Regions from separate parts of the Halomonas sp. KM007 genome, predicted to be linked through region 2. Evidence: predicted binding sites of a transcription regulator. Region 2 holds the regulator's gene; each other region holds the start of a gene.
The links. The regulator PhoB, encoded in region 2, activates phosphate uptake and scavenging genes when phosphate is short. The targets are predictions, from matches to a motif close to TGTCATANNNNTGTCANA.
Positions count from the first base shown of each region.

Region 1 (5,238 bases), 1.1 Mb from region 2:
ATCAGGATGGCGCTGACTTCCTGGTACTGCATGATGCGTAAAGAGCCCATTAGCTCGAAGCCGATCCCGCCGGCCCCCACCATGCCCATCACCGTCGAGGCGCGAAAATTGTATTCCCAGCGATAGATGGAGACATCGGCAAACTGAGGAAGAACCTGCGGCAGCACCGCGTGCCAGTGAACCTGTAAGCGAGTCGCGCCAGCGGCATTGGCGGCTTCCACTGGGTCTGGGTCGACATGCTCAATCGCTTCGGCAAAGAATTTACCCACCATCCCAATGGAATGAAGGCCGAGCGCTAGCACGCCCGGCAAGGCGCCAAAACCCACTGCAGCAACGAAGATAATGCCCATAATCAACTCGGGCACCGAACGCAGAGCGTTCAACAGCGTGCGGGTTACGTGGAATACCACGGGGTGGGGCGAGGTATTGCGAGCGGCCAGGAATGCCAGGGGTACCGAAGCGGTGACCGCTATCGCCGTACCGGCAATGCTCATGGCGAGGGTATCGACCAGCGGCGCTATCCAATCCATGGCGTTGGTGAAGTCGGGCGGTAGTGATTCTCCCAGTAGGGTAGCGATGGCAGGCACCCCGTTAGCCAGGGTGCGAAAATCCAGCAGATCCACATACCAACTTGCCAGGAGAACCACTGCCAGGACCAAGCCCGCCTGGAAGAGCTTGCTCCGCCAACCGCGCGCGTGTTCGTCCAGCACGGCGTCAGGAGAAAGCGATGAAAGGGGGGATGGCGCTGTTTTGGACTGATTCATCATGCCCCCTTACATCTCAGCGAAATCAAGATTGAGCAGACTACCCATTTCCCGGATCACATCGTAATCGGCGTCCGTGATAACTGCGAAACCTTCGGCTTTTAGGTTGTCCAGAATCTCTTCATCATCGATGCTAATAAAGGCATCTTGGATCTGCTGCTTGAGTTCAGGGTCCAGGTTGGAGCGCATCGCCCAGGGATACTGAGGAAACTCCCCGCTGTGGCCCAACACCCTAACCTGGTTGCGATCAATCAGGCCGCGATCCATTACGTGCTCAAAGATCACTTCCGATAGCCCGCCAGCATCCGCATTACCATTGGCCACGTTCACCGCCACGGCATCATGGGTGCCAACGAAGTGGGCTTCATAGTCCTCGCCTGCTTCCAGCCCCGCCGATTCAAGCAGCACGGTTTTGGGAATCAAGTGGCTTGATGTGGAGGCACGGTCGCCATAGGCCATCTTCATGCCTTCGATATCCGCATAGGACTCAATGCCGGAATCCACATTGGCAATGATGATGGAGCGGTAGGTGGGCTTGCCATCTACAATCATGGCGGCAAAGGGTTCGATCTCGCTTTTGCTTCTTGCCATGACATAGGAGAGCGGGCCGAAGTAGGCGAGGTCGATGCGACCAAAGCGCATGGCTTCGATCATGGAGGAGTAATCCGTGGTGACGATTAGCTCAATTTCTTTGCCAAGGGTACTTTCAAGATACTCTTTAAAGGGCTCGTTGCGTTTGATCAGCTCAGAAGCATTTTCATCGGGGAGTAGCGCGACTTTTAACAGATCCGGATTTGGATCAGGGTCCGCCGCCAAGGCCGGCATGGCGATTCCAAACATAAGACAGATGGCAAAGAAAAAGCTGAATAGCGGTTTCATTGGGCAATCTCCAGTTTTATCGGGGAGGGAGTGGTGGTTTGAGGGTTGGGTTCGGTGGTCTCAGCGGCGTCGGTCACAGCTCCGCGCGTGCCGTGGTAGATCTCGTTCAGGTGGCGTTGCTGTAACTGTGAGGGGGCCGCATCGAAAACGATTTGGGCATTCGCTAACCCGATAATGCGGTCAGCAAACCGCTGGGCATACTCCAGCTGGTGCAGTGAAATAATGGCGGTAATACCATCCTCACGGCATATATCCCGCAGTAACGTGAGCACTCGCTCAGAGGTTGCCGGGTCAAGGCTGGCCACTGGCTCGTCCGCCAATATCATGGCGGGCTGCTGCGCCAAGGCACGCGCAATGCCCACCCGCTGTTGCTGCCCGCCGGAGAGTTGATCGACCCGGGTAAGCGCTTTCTCGGCCATGCCTACGCGGTCCAGGCAGTGCAGAGCAAGCGCCTGTTCCTGCCTGGGTAGCGGAAACAAACTGCGCCAGGTGCTGTGGTAAGCAAGCCGACCGGTCAGCACATTCTGGAGCGCCGTATGGCGTTCAATGAGCTGATGGTGCTGGAAAACCATGGCGGTTTTGCACCGATGGCGGCGTACCGTAGACCGGGTTTCGAGCGCACCTAGCTCGGCCGAGATCACTTTGCCAGTGCTGGGCCGCACCAAGTGGTTGAGAGAACGCAGTAACGTCGATTTACCCGCACCGGAAAGGCCGAGTAGTACCGTAAACTCCCCTTTGTGGAAATCGACGGTGGTGGGGCGGAGTGCGAGGACATTCCCAGGATATGTCACCCCCATTTTCTCGATGCGGAGCATTAAGTCAGAGGATTGAATAGGCTCCATTGGATCACCTTCTGCAATGTATGAGCTCACTTGATTGTGACTCACAATGCAACGGTAGCCCGCCTAAGTGACAAAGCTGTGTCGTTCAGGTGATAAGTTAATGACACTCCAGAAAGAGCAGGTAGTCAGTCAAACGGCTCCGATAGCGCTTCCTCCGATAGCGCTTCAATAGACCAACATCGGCACAAAATAAGGCCCACCAGGGCTGGGCCTACCGATCCGCTATTCTGCTCTATTCGTACGTGATGGGGATAACCGCAACGTTTAACCTAGCTGAGTCTCAATCGCGGTTTTATCAATCACCGACCAGACCTCTCTAATCTTGCCATCGCTAAACAGGTAGAACGCGTTTTCGCAAAACGTCACGTTTTTGCCATCCACCGCAAGGCCAAGGAAGCTTCCTTTGGGTGTGACATCGAATCGCAGCCTGCACGCGATATGCGGTGGATCAACGGCCAGCAGCTCAATGTTAAAGTGCAGATCCGGTATCTGCTCGTAGTCGGCTTCTAGCATGGCGCGATAGCCATTAACGCCTAGGTAGCTGCCGTTGTGGTGGGCATCGTTATGCACGAACTGGCCAAGCTTCATCCAGTCTTGATTATTGAGGCAGGTGATGTAATCACGGTAGGTCGCTTCAAGGTCACGTTTGTTCATCCTGATGCTCCTTTCTTGGGCGGGCGTGAAGGCATTAGCCACGGTGCCAATGGCTCAGTATCATTATCAGCCTAAACCAAACCACAGAAGTCATCACTCATGCCGTGCCCACCTTGCCTCAACTAGCCAATCCGAATTCGTCTATCAGGATTAATGCCTGTTCCTCTGCCCCGAATACGCCCACGAATGGAACCCCACTGAGTCCATGGCGGAAGACACCGTGTCGATAAAAGATGCTCACGACACGCTGTTAGCGGAAGGCGATAAGGTAACAATGATCAAAGACCTCAAGGTCAAAGGCAGCTCACTGGTACTCAAGGTGGGCACCAAGGCCGTTATCAAGCAGATCACGGACAGCAAGGATCACCAACTGGACTGCAAAGTCTACGTCGTCGGCGACATGATGGTGACGGCCCATTTTGTGAAGAAGGCCTGCAGGAGCCAGTAGGCATCAGTAGCATTTGTTGGGATAGTGGCAGTTATAGGTATTAAGTATTTAAGCCGTGAGTTGGATTCCTGGGCCCAGGCTCAAGCAGATAGCGGAGGCAATCAAAAATATTTAAAAGGACACGCGATGTATTTGCAGAAAATGGCATAAACCGCAACATTCACGGTAACCCAAGGTAACCTATAAAAGTATTTTCTACGTACCTAAAAAAGGTAGTCACCATGTCAGCCACGATGAGCAAAGATGACGCGCACAAGCTAATTGAGCAACATTCCTGTGAATGCCACCTGGGAAGACCTTATGCATGAGATCTACATCCGGGAGACCATCGAAAAGGGCATGGCAAATAGCCAAGCGGGTAACATTACGAGTGTGGCGGATATTCGCAAGAAATACGGCTTGCCTGAATGAATGTGTTTTGGACAGCAACGCTATAGCGTATTGTCGCTACCCCATTCACGACGCAGTCAACTGAAGTTCATCCTCCACCACCGCATCACGCAACGTCTCAGCGAAGCTTGCCAGGGCGGGTGTCCAGGTTTCTGGTTCGGGGGCGACAAAATAGGTATCGACATTGGCGATGGGCGTGGGCAGTTCCAGCGTGTGAATCCCGAACCGGTGCTGATGGGCTTCAACCGTCCCACGGGGTAGTACCGTGTAACCCATTCCGGCAGCAACGCAGCCAAGCATTGCGTCCAGTGAACCAAACTCGAAGATCCGACCTGCATTGACACCCTGGGAGGCCAGCAGCAGCTCGATACGCTGGCGGTAGCTGCATCCCTGGCGAAACGCCAAGAAGGCAGATGTCAGCAGCGCTTGTGAAGAGGGCATCTTCGTCATCGGCGCAGAGCCGACTAATACAAGCTGCTCGCTAAACGCTTTGAGCGAGTGGTAGCGGCCATGCTCGAGCCGACCGGCCACGAAAACACAGTCCACCTGCCCGTTAAGCAACAACTCGACCAACTCAGCCGTAGGCCCGGTCTTGATCTGGATATCAACGTCAGGCTGCGCTGCGTGGTACGCCGCTAGTATCGGCGGAAGGCGCAACGCCGTCGTGGTCTCCATGGCGCCGATGCGCAGCCGCCCACACGCCTTCTCCTGGCCTTTGAACAGCGACACCGCTTCATCGTGGGCCGACAGCATGCGCTCGGCGTACTCCACCAGCGCCAACCCGGCACTGGTAGGGCGAACCCGCCCCGCACGGTGAATCAGCTGTACGCCTAACTCCTCCTCGAGCTTTTTAATGTGGGTGGTCACATTGGATTGCACCGTGTGCAGCTGCTTGGCCGCCGCACCAAAGCTGCCGGTGTCGGCCACGGCCACGAGCAGTCGCAGCGATTTAAGTTGCACGCGCCGTCTCCCTGTCAGGTTATCTATAAACAAGATAGTAGCTATCAAAACTAATCGTTTCCAGGAATGGCTACGCACGCGTAGCCTAAGAGGGTAACTACCTGCTGCTGACCTACCTGAGGTGGCTCCAAAGGGAACTGGCTTGATGAAGCGAACACTCACTACCGACGATCTGCCCGCGTTAATGACCGGCATCATGGCGACCCTGGCGGCGATAGGTATTGCTCGCTTTGCCTATACGCCGTTATTGCCCGCGATCATTCAGCAAGGGTGGTTTACCGCAAGCCAGGGTGCTTACCTG
Region 1 is NZ_CP136131.1:829,013-834,250, reverse strand. It holds gene phnE (PhnE/PtxC family ABC transporter permease) at 1-764, opposite strand, end outside; gene phnD (phosphate/phosphite/phosphonate ABC transporter substrate-binding protein) at 774-1,643, opposite strand; gene phnC (phosphonate ABC transporter ATP-binding protein) at 1,640-2,485, opposite strand; gene RVM27_RS03860 (ester cyclase) at 2,750-3,139, opposite strand; partial or broken gene RVM27_RS03855 (zinc ribbon domain-containing protein YjdM) at 3,239-3,587, shown strand; gene RVM27_RS03850 (LysR family transcriptional regulator) at 4,044-4,937, opposite strand; gene RVM27_RS03845 (MFS transporter) at 5,083-5,238, shown strand, end outside.
Region 1: a site for PhoB is predicted at 2,574-2,591, ahead of phnC (phosphonate ABC transporter ATP-binding protein). Genes of this name have one in related genera too.

Region 2 (5,238 bases):
GGCGTGGTGGCCGCCCGCATGGAGGTCGTTGGCGAATTCGCAGCCCACCAGGCCCGCGCCAATGATCGCCACTCGGCTTGGCTGGTCGAGCGCTGCATGCAGTCGGCGGTAGTCGTCCAGGTCGTTGACCGTGAAGCAGCGCCCTTCCAGCGCATCGGGTATCTGGAACGGCGTGCGTGGAGCCGCGCCAGTGGCGAGCACCAGGTTCTCGTAGCGGAGCAGGGTACCGTTGCCCAGGCGCAGCATCTGGTGTTCCACCGCCAGTTCGACGACTTGCGTGTGAGCCATGACCTGGGCATTCAGTTCGTCGGCGAGCGCTTCTGCGCTGCGCTGCGCCAGCTTTTCGGGGCTCAACCGCTTGGCGAAGCCCGTGGACAGCAGCGGTTTGCTGTACTCTTCGCCACGGTCGGCGCTAACCAGCGCGATGGTGCGAGAATCTCCCTGGCGGCGCAGCGCTCGCGCCAGGCCAATACCGGCCATGCCAGTGCCGACAATGACCAGCTCGGCATGTGGGGATTCGCTGAAGTGTGAATCGGGCATATCGTTATCCGGGGGTAAGGAACAAAAGCCTGCCAAGCCATCATGTTACACTAGCCTTCTTTCCAATTGACTGTTCTGGAGGCTCAGGTGACGCTCGTTGAGTTGCCACGCCCTGCGTTTTCGCTACCCCCCCACTGGCGGCCGGTTGCCGCTGCGCGGCCTGCCATGAGTGTGGCCTGGTGGCAATGGGTGGCCTCGACCGACTCCCTGACGGCGCGCCTGATGGCGGCCGGAGCGCCGAGCCAGTTCCGCGTACGCCTGCTGCGTCAGACCATTGGCCTGCCGTTTCAGGACGAAGCCATGGCGCTGGGCATCGCTCCACGTCGCCACGCCTGGCTACGCGAGGTGGCGCTGTGCATCGACGGCACGCCCTGGGTGGTGGCGCGATCGGTGGCACCGCTGGAGCAGCTGCAGGGCAAAGGCCTGGGGGCCTTGGGCGAGCGTTCGCTGGGCAGCTGGTTGTTTCAGCAGCCGGACCTGGTGCGCGGGCCGTTGCAGGCCACGGTGTCGCTCCCGCGCTTCACGGCGTGGGGTGCCCCCGCCAAGGGGCGTAGCCAGTGGGGGCGTCGCTCGGTCTTTCAGCACGCGGGGTTGTCGCTGCTGGTTCAAGAGTATTTTTTATCGACCATGGCCGATGCGCTGAGCCTGCCCTCGCGCTAGGCTATTCTGGAGTTTCTTTCACGAGGTAAGCATGAGCATGGACCGTTCTCTATTGCGGCCAACGGGTTGGGCCCGGCTGGCAGACTTTCTTCAGCTGATGCGCCTGGATCGGCCCATTGGTACCTGGCTGCTCATGTGGCCGACGCTCTGGGCGCTGTGGGTGGCTGCAGAAGGGGTGCCGGGTCGCTCCGTGCTGATCATCTTCATTGCCGGTGTCTACGTGATGCGTGCTGCGGGCTGCGTGGTGAACGACTATGCCGACCGCCATGTGGATGGCCACGTCAAGCGTACTCGCCAGCGCCCCATGGCCACGGGACGCATCAGCGAAACCGAAGCCCAGCTGCTGTTCGTGGCGCTGGTCGCCGCTGCCTTCATTTTGGTGCTGCTGACTAACTGGTTCACCGTGCTGCTGTCGGTGGGCGGCGTGCTGCTGGCTTTCGTGTATCCGTTCATGAAGCGCTACACCCACTTCCCGCAGGTGGTGCTGGGCGCGGCCTTTTCCTGGGCCATTCCCATGGCGTTTGGCGCGGTATTGGGCCACGTGCCTTTGGAAGCCTGGCTGCTGTTCAGTGCCAACCTGCTGTGGACCGTTGCCTACGATACCCAGTACGCCATGGTCGACCGTGACGATGATCTGAAAATCGGTATCAAGTCGACCGCCGTGCTGTTTGGCCGTGCTGACCGGCTGATCATCGGAGTGCTGCAGGCAAGCGTGCTGGCCCTGCTGAGCTGGGTCGCGCTGCGCGTTGGGCTAGGGGGCTTTTTCTGGCTGGGGTTGCTGGGCATGGCGGCGACGTTCGTGTACCAGCAGTGGCTGATCGTCGGGCGCGATCGAGACCGCTGTTTTCAGGCCTTCCTGAACAACCACTGGTCGGGTCTGCTGGTCTTTGCAGGTATTGCCTTGAGCTGGTGGCCGGTAGCGGGCTAAATTGACTGGGTGTCATGGAACTGTCATCAAGTCATGGTGTTATCGTCACACACATGTCATTGAACTTTCCTGTATAGAGCACCGTGAGGCCCTGGAATGACCGCCAAGACCGTACTGATCGTCGATGATGAGGCGCCTATCCGCGAAATGATCGCCGTGGCGCTGGAAATGGCTGACTATCGCGTGCTTGAAGCGGACAACGCCCAGGATGCCCACGCCATGGTCGTCGACCACCAGCCTGACCTGCTGCTGCTGGACTGGATGATGCCGGGCACCAGCGGCATCGAGCTGGCCCGTCGGTTGAAGCGCGAAGAAGCCACTGCCGAGCTGCCGATCATCATGCTGACGGCCAAGGGCGAGGAGGACAACAAGATCCAGGGCCTGGAAGCGGGTGCCGACGACTATATCACCAAGCCCTTTTCCCCCCGTGAGCTGGTGGCCCGCCTGAAGGCCGTGCTGCGCCGTGCCACGCCGCGTGGCGTGGAAGACCCCATCGAAATCAATGGCCTGCTGTTGGACCCTGTGAGCCACCGGGTCAGCGCCCATGGCAAGGCGCTGGAAATGGGGCCTACCGAGTATCGTCTGCTGCAGTTTTTCATGACCCATCAGGAGCGCGCCTACACGCGCAGCCAATTGCTTGACCAGGTATGGGGTGGCAACGTCTACGTGGAAGAGCGCACGGTGGACGTGCATATTCGTCGTCTTCGCAAAGCGCTGGGCGAGCCTCATCAAAATCTGATTCAAACGGTGCGCGGTACTGGGTACCGGTTCTCTGCGCGAGTGTAAGCGTGCGCCTGTGGAGCCGTGAGATCTGGCGCATCATCTGGCTGGCCCTGTTGGGCCTCTGCCTGGGATGGCTGGTGGATTACCCTGGCGCCGGGCTGGCGGCGGGGCTGCTGTTTTGTCTGGTCTATCATCTGCGCCAGTTTCGGGCGCTCTTCCTTTGGCTGACCCTTCACCCCCACGATGAGCCCCCGGCGGCCAAGGGCATGTGGGGGGAGCTGTTCGACCGCCTCTATCGCTACCAGAAAAGCCAGCGCATTACCCAAAGTCGTTTGCGGGCGACGCTGGCGAGAATTCAGGAGTCCTCCGAAGCCATGCGCGATAGCGTGGTGATGCTGGACCGACACGGCGACCTGGAGTGGTGGAACAGCGCGGCCACCGACATGCTGGGGCTGCAAACCGCCCACGACCGTGGCCAGCACATCACCAACCTGCTGCGCGACCCTCGCTTCATCAGCTACTTCAATGCCCGCGACTACAGCGAGCCGCTGACGCTGACCTCGCCGATCGACGAGCGGCGCATCCTCCAGTATCAGATCACCCTCTACGGCGATGACGAGCGGCTGGTCATGGCCCGTGATATCACGCGCTTGCATCGCCTGGAGCAGATGCGGCGTGACTTCGTCGCCAACGTCTCCCATGAACTGCGCACTCCGCTGACCGTGCTGTCGGGCTATCTGGAAACCTACGGCGACCTCAAGGAGCTGCTGCCTCCCCGCCTGGGTAAAGGGATCGTACAGATGGAGGAGCAGACGCGACGAATGCAGAATCTGGTCAACGACCTGCTGCTGCTGTCACGGCTGGAAATCGACCAGGGAGGCGATGATCACCAGACGCTGGCCGTAGGCCCCATGCTCGACAGCATTCGCCGAGACGCCCTGGCGCTCTCCAGGCAGCAGCACAGTGTGCAGGTCATTCTGGAGAGCGACGCTGGCTTGATCGGCAGCGAGCAGGAGCTGCGCAGCGCCATTTCCAATCTAGCCTTCAATGCCGTGCGCTATACCCCAGAAGGCAGTCAGATCACGTTGCGCTGGTCGGTGGCCGCCAACGGCAGCGGGTGTATCGAGGTCGAGGATGATGGCGATGGCATTGATCCGGTGCATATCCCCCGCCTGACCGAGCGCTTCTATCGAGTGGATAAAGGGCGTAGTACGGCAACAGGAGGGACGGGTCTGGGCCTGGCCATCGTGAAGCACGTGCTGCTGCGCCACGAGGCCCAGCTCAACATAGAGTCACATCCTGGCGAGGGGGCATCCTTTCGCTGTGTCTTCCCTGCCAAGCGAGTCAGCGGCTCGGCTTGAGGGCTCGATGACGCTTTGCGCTCCTCCTTATCCGCTTCCTGCACAACCCCTGTATAAGTGTGCCATATTGGCATAGAACTCTGGTCACACATCACTCATGTGTCATTTTTAACCACCTCAAAGGCGTGGTCATGACCCCCTGAGCCCATGCTTTATACCATCCTTGTTTTTTTAAATTATTGATAATAAATAATTTTTTTGATTTTTGGCATGCGTGGCACAACGTATGCAATATTCTAGGCAAGGAAGATTACCGCAGGAACTGGTAAGACATGAAGTCACTCTTCCTTAACTATGCGGTATCAACAGCGATCGAGGAGGCGGAATATGATGTCCAAGGAACTACTCAAGAAAGCTGGTATTTTAGGTGTTTCTTTTGGCCTGATGGCAAGCCCACTGGCTTTTGCAGACACCACGGATCACTCATCCATCGACCAGAATCAGGATGTAACCGTCGAAGATGAGCCCATGAACACACAGTCTGGCACAGCCGAGCCCGGCAGCTATGACACCGAAGACCTGACGACGGATCACGGCACTCAAGGCCCCGACGTCGTGGATGAGCCGGACTCCACCAACATGAGTGGTGGTGCCGAGTACACCCCAGAAGACGTAGTTGAAGAAAACAGCGGTAGTTAAGTAACAATTCTTTGCAAAGCTGGAAAAAACTCTTACGCTTAGGGTTGAGCAAACAAGGGGCAAGGATGTCCCATAGCAAGGATGCTCATCGATTCACGGATGAATCAGAAAACGGTCAAGACACTGGTCAGGGTAAATTCCAAGGTTGGAGTCCCGCAAACGGATAGGAAGCCAGCAGTCAGTATCGTTCACAAGTAAGAGTGGTCGAGACCCCGCCTAGCGGGGTCTAATTTTTTGTGCCTGCTATATGGGCGGCCCTTTGATGAGTGGCTCTGATTCAGAGCGCCGAGCCTGCCGCCTTATCCCGTGTGTCCGGTGTGCCACGATAGTGGCGGTCCCACATGAGGACGGCGCCTGCGACGGCGCCTGGAATCAGGAACAGGTTGG
Region 2 is NZ_CP136131.1:1,943,511-1,948,748, forward strand. It holds gene RVM27_RS09110 (NAD(P)/FAD-dependent oxidoreductase) at 1-540, opposite strand, end outside; gene RVM27_RS09115 (chorismate--pyruvate lyase family protein) at 628-1,200, shown strand; gene ubiA (4-hydroxybenzoate octaprenyltransferase) at 1,238-2,128, shown strand; gene phoB (phosphate regulon transcriptional regulator PhoB) at 2,225-2,914, shown strand; gene phoR (phosphate regulon sensor histidine kinase PhoR) at 2,917-4,212, shown strand; gene RVM27_RS09135 (hypothetical protein) at 4,540-4,851, shown strand; gene cysZ (sulfate transporter CysZ) at 5,129-5,238, opposite strand, start outside.

Region 3 (5,238 bases), 440 kb from region 2:
AGGAAATCGGGCTGCAAAAAGGCCCCTAGAAAGTTGAGCGCTCGACCGGAGCCTTCCGCCACCCGCGCCCAGTTGACCTGCACCGACGACAGCGCCAGCACCAGATACACCACCACACCAATGGCCAGGCCCCAGCGCAGCCATGGGTTTTCGATCAGCGGCAAACGCCGCCACTGACCCTGGCGCGCAGCTTGCTGGCGCGCCGTGGCGTCTGCCGTGCTCATAGCGCGCCTCCACTGGCAACCTGGGTGAGCGGCCGCGCGTCATGGTGTGCTTTGGCTGCCGACGTGGGCGCTGCCGATGTGGGCGCAAGGGCTACCTGCGATGGCTCATCTTCTTCGTCGGCGGGCTCGGGCGTGGTGTCCCAGTCCTCTTCCCCATAGATGGTGGTGAGGATCTCGCTGGTGAGTTCGCTGGGCTTGCCGTCGAAGACGATTTGTCCGGCACGCAGGCCCACGATGCGGTCGGCAAACTGCTGCGCCAGAGCCACGTCATGAATGTTGATGATGGCCGCCAGCTCGCGCTCGGCGCACAGCTCGCGAATCAGACGCATGATCTGGCGCGAGGTTTTGGGGTCCAGGCTGGCAGTGGGTTCATCCACCAGCAATAACTTGGGGCTTTGCAGCAGTGCACGGGCGATGCCGACACGCTGGCGCTGGCCACCCGACAGTGCGTCGGCGCGCTTGTCGATGGCATGGGGCAAGCCCACCCGCTCCAACAGGCGAAACGCTTCCGCAACGGCTTCCTGGGGGTAGCGGCGCAAGAAGCTGCGCCAGAAGCCGACATAGCCCAGTTGGCCCGACAGCACGTTTTCCATGACGGTCAGCCGGTCCACCAGGGCGTATTCCTGAAAAATCATGCCCATGGAGCGACGTGCGTGACGCAGGCGGCTGCCCGACAGTTTGGTCAGCTCGGTCTCTTCCAGGCGGATACTGCCCTGGCTGGGCTCCACCAGACGATTGACGCAGCGGATCAGGGTACTTTTGCCTGCACCCGATGGCCCAATCAGCGCCATCACCTGGCCTTTGGGCAGCGATAGGTGAATATCGGTCAGCGCGCGGTCGCCCGTCGGGTAACGCTTGCCAACGCCAGTGAGTGTCAACATGGGGAATGCCTCGTTTGCTTGTCGCTCAAAACGTTCAACTGACTCGACCCCATAACGCGTCGGCCAGAAGGTTGCCCTCCTGGCCGACAGGGTCACGCAGCGCTGGAATCAATCGCAGTCGTAAGTGACGCCATTGGCATCGGCAATGGTACGGATGACCGACCAGTGCTCTTCATAGCTGATGGGAATGAACTGCGCTTCGCCTGAGTTCTCGAACTCCGCCTGCAGGGCGGTGCCTTCCCAGTCGTAGCTGAAGAACGCATCCTGAATCTGCTGCTGCAGTTCGGGCGTCAGGTTGTGGGCGGTGCCGTATGCCGTGGTGGGGAAGGTTTCGGAGGTGTAGATCACCTCGTAGTCACCCTCGTTGATGACACCACGTGACAGCATGCGATGGGCAACGGAGTTGGCAATGGCCGCCGCATCGTAATCCTTGTTGATGACGCCCAGGATGGAGTTGTCGTGGGAGCCGGAGAAAGCCGTCTCGAAGTCATCACCGGCTTCCAGACCGTACTCGGAGCGCAGCAGCGCGGACGGTGCGCGGAAGCCCGAGTTGGACGTTTCGGAAGTGAAGGCCAACTGACGACCCTGCAGGTCTTCCATGCCGTCGATACCGCTACCGGGGTAGGTGATGATCTCCATTTCGTAACCGTAGCTGCCATCTTCGGCCGCCATGATGGCGAAGGGACGGAAGCCACCACAGTTGACCGCCACCGGTACGCCACCGGTGTTGAAGCCAGCCACGTGCAGACGGCCAGCGCGCAGCGCTTCCTGCTGGGCAGCATTCGACTGCACCGGGAAGAACTGAACACGTTTACCCGTCGCTTCGCTCAGGTGATCCAGGAAACCCGCCCATACGTCGGCGTAGACCGCCGGGTCTTCAACCGGCGTGTAAGCAAAGACCAGCGTGTCCGGATCGACCAACCGAGACTCATCGCTGGGGATATCGGCCACCATGTCGCCATCGTTGTCCACGTAGCGTGAGGAGAGGTCGGCAGCCGCATTCATCGCACTGAAAGCGAAGGCACTGGCAACGGCAGCACTGATCAGAGTGCGCGAGAGTGACACGGTAGAGAGACGAGAGGATTGCATGGATCACCTAACGGGGTAGTAAGAGGTGGATGTATCCTGACGCCCCAAGATGACAGCGGCGGGTCTGGCGGGTGACAACTTCGTGACGTCTACATGACACCCGCGTGAACGACCTGCCGCTCTGGCGGCTCACTGCCCCACGCAGCAGCCACGCCGTTCCACGAACAGGCTGTTCCCGGCAATCTTCTTCGCCTGGTGCTTGAGTTCGGAGAGTTGGCTGGCAATGTCCAGGGCCTTGCAGTGGCCCGGGTCACTGATGGGCTTGACGGCTACCGACACGCTGACGAAAGGGAAAAAGCTGACGCCTCCCTGACGGCTTTCGATGGAAAGCCCGCCTCTCTGGCGGTCCTCTTCTTCGTAGAAACTCGGGGCCATGACCTCGAAGGAGGCCAGAATCTGCAGGCACACGCTCTCCCAGTGCCCCAGCGGTAACAGCATTATGAAGTCGTCGCCACCGATATGCCCGATGAAGCCCCCCGCGCTTTCCACCTGAGCCTGCAACAACCGCGACAGCGAGATGATCACATGGTCCCCGCGGGCATAACCGTAGGCATCGTTGAACGCCTTGAAATTATCCAGATCCACGTAGGCAGCGGCAAAGCCATTGCCCTGGCTCAGATAGGCCGTGAGGGTTTCGTTGATCAGGATGTTACCGGGCAGCCCGGTGAGCGGATTGGCATGGCGTGCCTGACGCACCTGGATGGCGGTGATCTCGCGCAGCAAATCGACGATATTGCCCATACCCAGATACTGCCCTTCGCCATCGACGATGACGAAGTCCTCCTGTTCGATGTCGCGGCTGTCGGTCAGCTGCTGGCTCAGCGTTTCCAGGGGCATGTCGGCGGCGGCCACCAGCATCTTGCGATCGGCGATGTCCAGCACGCAGCGCTTGGCGTACAGCGAATGGCTATAAGGGTTGGTGAACAGCGTCAGGAACCCGTTGCGCCGCACCACGGCAATGGGCACGCCCTGTTCGATCACGGCCACGCAGCGCAGATGCGGCGTTTCACGAAACCGCTCCGCCAACGTGGGCACTGACACACTGGGCGCCACGGCCTCCACGCTGCGCAGGATGGTATGCGCCGTACGCCCGGCGGGAGTTTTCAATTGCGTGGTGGCGGGCAGCAGCGTATTAAGCTGAACAGGCGGCTGAACGCTGGGACGTGCGAAGTAGAACCCCTGCAACAGCGCCAATCCACGGTCCAGCTCCCACAGGCACAGGTGCTCTGCCGCGGTTTCGACCCCTTCTGCGATGAGCTGGCAGTCGAGGCTTTTGGCGACGTCCAGTATCGAGCGCAGGAACTCCCGCTTGGCGGGCTCCTGATCGATGCCGGAAATGAAATGGCGGTCCAGCTTGACGAAATCCGGGCGCAGCTCCGCCCAGTGGCGCAGGCTGGAGTGACCGGCCCCCAGGTCATCCAGGGCCACCTGAAACCCCATGTCGCGGTAGTGGGCCACCGCCTGGCGCATCAGGTCGTAATCATGGATGGGCACGTGCTCGGTCAGCTCGATCACCACCCGCTCCGGCGGCAGGCCACTCTCCTGAATGAAGCCCAGCGTCAGCCCCTCGCGGAAATCACGCTCGACGATGGTCAGCGGCATGACGTTGAGGAACAGCAGCCCTGGGAGTGCGAGTTCGGCAAAACGGCGAATGGCGAGCCGTCGGCAAAGCAGATCCAGCTCCACCAGCAGACCTGCCTGGGTCGCCACGTCGAACAGCCTTAGCGGTGAATGCAACGGAGAGGTGCTGGGGCCACGGATCAGCGCTTCGTAGCCATAAATGGCCTGCTGATTGGCATCGACAATGGGCTGAAAAAGTACGTGCAGCGCTTCTGCCGCGATAATCTGGTGAAGCCACTGGGTTTCTTGTGCGGTCATGTGCCTGCTGCCCTGTCAAACGTCAACGATCCCTATGACTTGTCAACTCCATCAGGAAGGTGCCAGGGCAGCAAGCGTGCGTCATTTACATGACATTTTCATGACGAACCATCGGTGGGCGCCTTCATGCCGGGGATGTCCGGCGGCGGAAACACCGCGTCGCCACCGCGGGCATCCAACTGACGAATATCGGTGGGACGACCGTTCTCGTCGAGACTGACCAGGCCTATCCCACTGGCATTCCACAGCCGCTCGCCAGCGCTGGCCTGCTCGGGGTCCCGGGGGTAGATGCTGAGCTTGCGCCGCTGGGTAAACCAGTTGAGCGGCGACAGCGGCGCGTATAGCCAACGATTGAGCCGGTCGAAGGTATCCAGCAGCCGCCGAGGGAAGGTGTTTTTCACGCCGCTGGAAGTGATCTGCCACAGATGCGGGGCCTGCTCCTGCCCGCGTACGACGATGTCGTAGGCAAAGGAGTAGTGCACGTCCCCCGACAGGATCACGTAGTTGCCGGGTGTCCTGGAGTGCCGCCAGATGTGCAGCAGCACGCTGGCGGCACCGCGATGGGCCATCCAGTTTTCGGCATCCACCATCAACGGCTTGCCGGCCAGGGTAAACAGCTTTTGAATGCCCTCGATCAGCTTGACCCCGAACATCGGGGCAGGCGAGACGATCACCGCGCTGGGGGTGCCCAACAGCGCCTGCTGCATCTCCATGAGCGCCTCCCAGTCCATCAGCCCGGAGGGCCGTTTGGGGTTGCGCTCACTGCGCCAGCGGCGCGTACGGGTATCGAGCACGATCAGCGCGGGGGCGCCTGACACCTGAAACTCCCACCCTTGAAAGCGCAGAAGCCGCTCAATCACGCTGTCCTGGGCCTGGGGGTTCAAGATGCCCGACCCATCGAACAACGTGCCGACCTGATGCAGCAGCGGGTTGAGTTTGTCCGGGGCATTGCCCCACCCTTGGCAAAGCAGGTAGGCCACCAGCGCGTTGCCAATGATGCGCCTGGAGAACGGATGCCCATAAGCACAGCGCTCCCAATCGGCGGTCAGGTTCCAGTCATCGGTGACGTCGTGATCGTCGAAGATCATCAGGCTGGGCACGTGGGCCATCAGCCGCGCGCACTGGGGCAGCCCTGCCACGAAGGCATCGATGACCGCCTGTTCGGT
Region 3 is NZ_CP136131.1:1,503,040-1,508,277, forward strand. It holds gene phnE (phosphonate ABC transporter, permease protein PhnE) at 1-224, opposite strand, end outside; gene phnC (phosphonate ABC transporter ATP-binding protein) at 221-1,105, opposite strand; gene phnD (phosphate/phosphite/phosphonate ABC transporter substrate-binding protein) at 1,214-2,194, opposite strand; gene RVM27_RS06990 (bifunctional diguanylate cyclase/phosphodiesterase) at 2,324-4,072, opposite strand; gene RVM27_RS06995 (metallophosphoesterase family protein) at 4,171-5,238, opposite strand, start outside.
Region 3: a site for PhoB is predicted at 2,276-2,293, ahead of phnD (phosphate/phosphite/phosphonate ABC transporter substrate-binding protein). Genes of this name have one in related genera too.